2 regions of the Rhodococcus rhodochrous genome follow, and region 1 is predicted to be linked to the other one. Evidence: riboswitches for the same ligand, from Rfam matches in the RefSeq annotation. Region 1 holds a riboswitch; the other holds the start of a gene.
What was found. Region 1 has a riboswitch for cobalamin ahead of C6Y44_RS20015 (VWA domain-containing protein). Riboswitches for the same ligand answer to the same signal wherever they lie in the genome.
Positions count from the first base shown of each region.

Region 2: another riboswitch for cobalamin. It lies ahead of C6Y44_RS26395 (IS3 family transposase); the one in region 1 lies ahead of C6Y44_RS20015 (VWA domain-containing protein).

Region 1 covers NZ_CP027557.1:4,332,132-4,335,322, reverse strand. The annotation lists gene C6Y44_RS20015 (VWA domain-containing protein) at 1-1,671, opposite strand, end outside; cobalamin riboswitch at 1,707-1,902, opposite strand; gene C6Y44_RS20010 (bifunctional cobalt-precorrin-7 (C(5))-methyltransferase/cobalt-precorrin-6B (C(15))-methyltransferase) at 1,944-3,164, shown strand; gene C6Y44_RS20005 (cobalt-precorrin-4/precorrin-4 C(11)-methyltransferase) at 3,161-3,191, shown strand, end outside.
Region 2 covers NZ_CP027558.1:337,534-340,724, forward strand. The annotation lists gene C6Y44_RS26390 (ABC transporter substrate-binding protein) at 1-461, opposite strand, end outside; one part of gene C6Y44_RS26395 (IS3 family transposase) at 599-1,479, opposite strand; one part of gene C6Y44_RS26395 (IS3 family transposase) at 1,479-1,743, opposite strand; cobalamin riboswitch at 1,904-2,053, opposite strand.

The DNA.
Region 1 (3,191 bases):
GGTGGCACGACCGTCGGTGACCACGACGAGCAGGGCACGCCGACGTGGATCCCGGAGCGAATGGCGTCGAACGGTTTCGGCCGCTTCGATCAGACCTTCGGCCAGCGGGGTCCGCCCACCGGCGGGGAGTTCTCGTAGTCGTGCGGCGGCCACGTCCACCGAATTCGTCGGCGGGAGTGCGAGGGTCGCGCCCGTGCCGCGGAAGGTCACGAGGCCGACGATGTCGCGACGGCGGTAGGCGTCGAGCAGCAGCGACAGGACGGCGGTCTTGACCTGCACCATCCGGTTGCGTGCGGCCATCGACCCGGAGGCGTCGACACAGAGCAGGACGAGATTGGTCTCGCGGCCTTCGATGATCTTGCGGCGCAGCTGCAGACCCTGATCGGTGAGGATGGTCGCGCGGATCGTGGCGGGAAGGTGAACCGGACCGGTGTCGCCGCGGCGACTGCCCACTGTGCGGCCGATCGTGGTGACCGCCCGCGACCGACGGCCGGCCGCCCCGCGCCCGACCCGATCGACGGAGAACACCCTGGCGCGAAACGGATCCGATGCCGACGCCAGGGTGGTGGACAACCTGTCGCCCGAGCCGGAGGACGTCTCCGCTGCCGAGTCGTCGGGTGCGCTTTCGCCGCCACCGGGATCGTCGTCGGGGCCGGGATCGGGGTCGTCTCCGCCGAGCAGGTCGTCGAGCAGGTCGTCGCTGCTGGTGGGGGCGTCGAACGGGTTGCGGCGCCGACGGTGCGGAAGCGCGAGCCGGGCTGCTGCCGCGATGTCCTCGCGTGTCACCTCGAGGCGGCCGTGCCAGGCGGCGTGTGCGATCGCTGTGCGGGCGGTGACCAGGTCGGCGCGCATGCCGTCCACGTCGAACGCCGCGCACACCTCGGCGATCGAGACCAGCGCATCGTCGCTCAGCACGACCTGCGGGACGAGTTCGCGTGCGGAGACGACGCGGCGCGACCACTCGGCATCCCGATCCGCCCACCGCGCGGTGAAACCGGCCGGATCGGCGTCGAAGGCCATCCGCCGCCGCACGATCTCGGCGCGCACGTGCGGGTCGCGGGGCGCGGCCACGTCCACCGCGAGACCGAAGCGGTCGAGCAGCTGCGGGCGAAGCTCGCCCTCCTCGGGATTCATCGTCCCGACCAGCACGAATCGGGAGGCGTGCTCGACGGAGACCCCGTCGCGTTCGACGGTCGAGCGACCCATCGCCGCGGCGTCGAGCAGTAGGTCGACCAGGTGGTCGTGCAGGAGGTTGACCTCGTCGACGTACAGCACGCCGCGGTGGGCCAATGCCAGGAGGCCGGGTTCGTATTCCGCCGTGCGGTCGGCCAGTGCCTTGCCGAGATGCAGCGAGCCGGTGACGCGATCCTCGGCCGCGCCGACAGGCAGTTCCACCAGCCGCACCGGACGGACATGCGCGCCCGCATCGGCAGGGTGAGGGCCGTCCGGACAGGACGTGTCGGGTGCGGCCGGATCACACGAGAACCGGCACTCGTCCACGACGGTGATCTGCGGCAACAGCGCGGCGTGGGCACGCACGGTCGTCGATTTCGCGGTGCCCTTCTCGCCGCGCACGAGCACACCGCCGATCGACGGCGACACCGCACACAGGGTCAGGGCCAGCGCGAGGTCGTCCGAACCGACCACCGCACCGAACGGATACACATGCACTTCGACCTCCACAGGCTCCCGCTGGGATGTTCTTCGCGGCAAGCTGTTCGAAGGCCGGTATTCGGACTTCCCGGTCGGACGCCGTGCGATCGCCTTCCCGGACCGGACGGTCCAGTGGCTGCGCGGGTGCGCATGATCGACGACTCCCGGGTCACCGCAGCGGGCCTGTGCCGGATTCTCACCGGCTTCCCGATTATCCCCGTGAGGGGCACCTTCGATTGCCTTGCCGCGGCCGAGTCTAGGCCATGGCGCGTGGGCTATGGTTCACCGCCATGGGACCGATGCGACAGACGACAGGCATCACCGTTGTCGGAATCGGGGCGGACGGATGGGCGGGCGTGCCGTCGGCCGTCCGGGAACGGATATTCGCAGCCGAGGTCCTGCTGGGCGGCCGGCGCCACCTCGATCTGGTGCCCGCCTGCGCAGCGGTGCGCGAAGAGTGGCCGTCGCCGCTCCTGTCCGGGCTCGACGACCTCCTCGACCGGCACGCCGGCAAGGACGTCGTCGCGCTGGCATCCGGTGATCCGCTGGTCTCCGGGATCGGTACCACCCTGATCCGGCGTCTCGGAGGCGACGCCGTGGAGGTGATCCCGGCGGTCTCGTCGGCGGCACTCGCCCGTGCGCGCATGGGCTGGTCCGCGGAGGAGTGCGAGACGGTCACCGTCGTGGGTCGCGAGATCGATGCTCTGCGCAGAGTTCTGACGCGCGGACGCAAACTCGTCGTCCTCGTCGACGGTGCACGTGTCGCGGATGTTGCGACGCTCCTGGTGGCCGCCGGTTTCGGGAACTCACGGGTCGCGGTGTTGTCGCATCTCGGTGCTGCGGACGAGTCCCGGATCGATGCGAAGGCGGCCCATCTGACCGATACGGGCGTCCGGTCTCTGAGTCTGATGTGCGTCGAGGTCGACGGACCCGCCGGGTTGTCGGTGCTGCCCGGTCTCGACGACTCCCTGTTCGAACACGACGGACAGCTCAGCAAGCGGACCGTGCGTGTCGCGGCGGTGTGCGCACTCGCGCCACGACCGGGGGAGTTGCTGTGGGACGTCGGTGCGGGAGCCGGGTCCGTCGGAATCGAATGGGCGCGAACCGATCCGCGCTGTCGTACTCTCGCGATCGAGAAGGACGAGAGGCGCGCCGGCGCAATCGAGCGCAATGCTGCCGCGTTGGGTGTGCCGTCGGCGGTGCGGGTCGTCCGTGGTGCCGCCCCCGCCGCGCTCGACGGACTCCCGGTGCCCGACGCGATCTTCGTCGGCGGGGGAGGAAGTCGTGAGGGTGTGCTCGACACGTGCTGGGACGCATTGCCTCCCGGCGGTCGGCTCGTCGCGCATGCAGTGACGCTGGAGACCGAGGCCGGCCTCGTGCTGTGGTGGAAGACGCACGGCGGTGAACTCACCCGTCTGTCCGTCGAACACGCAGATCCCATAGGAACATTCACCGGCTGGCGTGCGCAGCGACCGGTCGTGCAGTGGAGCGCAGTGAAAGGCGAACGATGACCGTCCATTTCGTCGGATCCGGACCCG
Region 2 (3,191 bases), on a different replicon from region 1:
AAACCCTGACCGCAGTACTCGGAGAACAGGAAGGTCGCGATTCCGGCAGCCTCGAGGGTGTCACGGTCGCGGCCCTGTTTTTCGTCGAATGCGCTTCGCATACCGCCGACGACGAGGTCGGGTTCGAGGTCGAGGATCTGTTCGGAGGTCGGATACTCCTGTGCGAGCGACGGGATGGCGCGGTACTGCTCTACGGTCTCGGGTAGAGGATCGAGTTGTTCGCCGTAACCCATACCTACGATGCGGTCACCGACGCCCATCTGGATCAGTGTTTCAGTGACGTGGTCGTTCATCGAGATGATGCGCTGCGGCGGGGCATCGAAGGTGGCAGTGCGCTCGCAGTTCGTGACGGTCACCGGTTCGGTGAACGCTTCGGCGGCTTCGACCTCCGTCATGCTCGTTCCACGGGAACAACCGACCAGCACCAGAGCTGCGGTCGCCATCGATGTGAACGCGATCATGTGGCGTCGGAACGGGCGGTGGTGGACGAACATGACACCTCGTGCTCTGCTCGGGGTGGTCTGCGAACCGGGACCCACTGGCAGGTCCCCGATAGTCGGTCCGGTCGTTTCTAGAGCCGGTTCCTCTGTGCAGTCGATCAGTCGATCTCGCACGCCACCGGTTGGTGCCGGTGGGTGCATCCGGCAGCGTACTCGGCGGGGGTCTTGTACCCCAATGCCGAATGACGGTGTCGGTGATTATGGTCGTCCTTGAAGTCCTCGATCACCACCCGGGCCTCGAGCAGAGTGGGCCAGTAGTTGCGGTTCAGACACTCATCGCGCAACCGGTTGTTGAACGACTCGATGAACCCGTTGTTCCACGGCGTGCCCGGCGGAATGTAGGACACCCCCACCGACCCAGCACAGAAGTCCCGCAGCGCTTCCGAGATGAACTCAGGCCCATTGTCCATGCGCAACACCAGCGGCGGCCCACCCCACATCGCGAACGCCTTCTCCAAGCCCTCGATCAACCGGCCGGCGGTGATCGAGCGGTCCACGATGTTCAACAACGACATCCGGGTATGTTCATCGACCATCGACGCGATCTTCACCGTCTTGCCGTCGACGGTCGAATCGAGCTGGAAGTCCAATGCCCACACCACATTCGGAGCATCAGCGTCGACGACCGGAACCGAGGACAGGCCGGCACGTTTGCGGCGTGGAGCACGCCGGACCTGCAATCCTTCTTCTTTCCACAGGCGGTGCACCTTCTTCTTGTTCACCTCGATGCCCTGGTCGTAGCGCAGCCATGCCCACGCCCGACGAAACCCGTGCCGCGGATGCTTGCGGGAATACCTGCGCAACTCTGCGCGCAGATCGGCGTCCGGGTCGCCTGGTGTCTGCGCCAACGGCAACCGCCGGTAAACCGATCGGGAGAGCCCAACGACCTTGCACGCGAACCGCTCCGACATCTGTAGGGTGTCGGTGAGCATGGTGATCGCGGCGCGTTTGGCGGTCGGGCTTAGAATTTTCCCTTCGCGATCTCCCGCAACGCGTCCTTCTCCAACTCGGCATCTGCGAGCAATCGCTTGAGCCGGCTGTTCTGCTCCCGCAGTTCCTTGAGCTCCTTCGCCGCATCGGCATCCATGCCGCCGTATTGACGACGCCAGTTGTACAGCGTCGCCGCCGACACCTCGAGCGCGGCGGCGATCTCCTCGCCGTTCTTGCCTTCCGCGGCCAACTCGTCGGCCCGGCGCAGCTTGCGCACGATGTCCTCGGCCGAGTGACGTTTGCGTCCCGCCATGATCCCTATCGTCCCTTCTTCGCCCTTACCAGGGCAATCAGGACTCTAGAACAACCCGGACCTACTCACAGGGGACACGCCACCACCACGACAGCAGGCACCGAAGGGTGCACGAACTGCCCTGCTGGACTCCGTCTCGCAGACCACGGCGATGTATCGGAGTCGCAGACCCCCCCAGGCAGGTATTCGGGCTCACCGCCGAGGTCGACGGTCTACCGTTGCGGGTCAGCGCCGGACTTCGACCGGACTTCCCCTGCGTTGGGTGTCAGCAACGTTCGCGTCATTATGCACATGGCCGGTTCGATAATGTGAGACCACCCTTGTTCGGGGTCGAAACAGACGCGGTGGCACGTGTCGCGGGCTGAGGTCGGTCTCCTCGATCGGCGAAACGCTGGGCGGGTAGCACCGGCCACTGGCCGATGCGCCGAGGCGGATCTGCAACAGATCCATCGATGGATGGTTATCGATGGATTTGTATCGTAGGGGGACGTTGCTGCTGTGGGGCGAGCAGGTGGGTCGGACATTCATGTGCACCGTAATGAGGTAGCGATGATGGACGGAAAGAGTACTGCACGGGGTTACCTGGTGCAGGAAGTTCGAGCATCACGCCGGGTCGGTAAACTCGGTCATCCCGGAAGTCGTCATTCAGGTGGGATTCGAAGTGGCCAGCTACGACCTCACGGTAACAATGGCCGTCGAGGGGGGACAACTTGAGCTGGAAGCATTTCAATGCATCATTGCGCGAGCCTCCCGTCGCACTCTTCTCAAGGATCCGGCAATCCGAGACCCGTACCTCCACCTATACCTTCCAGATTGCCGGATAGGCAGATTCGAGGGCGTCGGACATGTAGCAGCGGGCCCTTCACATCTACAGTTGCAGCCGCTCTGCAACTGCTGCAGCTGAATCGACCTGCTCCACACCTGCCTTCCGGTGGTCAGCATGGTCGCCGCGCCGTAAGACACACTGAATTGAGCATCTCCCGGAGTTCGTACTACGAGTTTGCTGGCAGGGGATTCACAATTAGCGCAGCTCCAGTTCGGCTGACATGAGGATCGATCGGTACGACGTCGTCGATGTCAAGCTCGAGGTCCGGCATGTCTCTTGTAAATCTATGCGAGGCAGATCGATGTTGCCGTGCATGTATCTACAGCAGACTTATGTGCTCGACGTTTCCGGCAGCGCGATGGCGCTAGTCAAGCTGGAGAGACCTGAGGATTCGAATGCTTGGACCGGTCCATCTCGCGCAAGGGCAGTACCGGGGCATTTTGTGAATCTTTCCCGTTCCGAGCGCCGCAGGATCGGTTCGTACGGGAGTGATTGAGCATCTGCACAATTGTTGTCTGAGGAGACTGTGGGGATGTCTCTTGTAGCCGCTTCTGTCCACGTATGTACTGGACACCACCAACAGGGCGATGTGGCTGAGGTCACTTTCTATCTTGATGAAGTT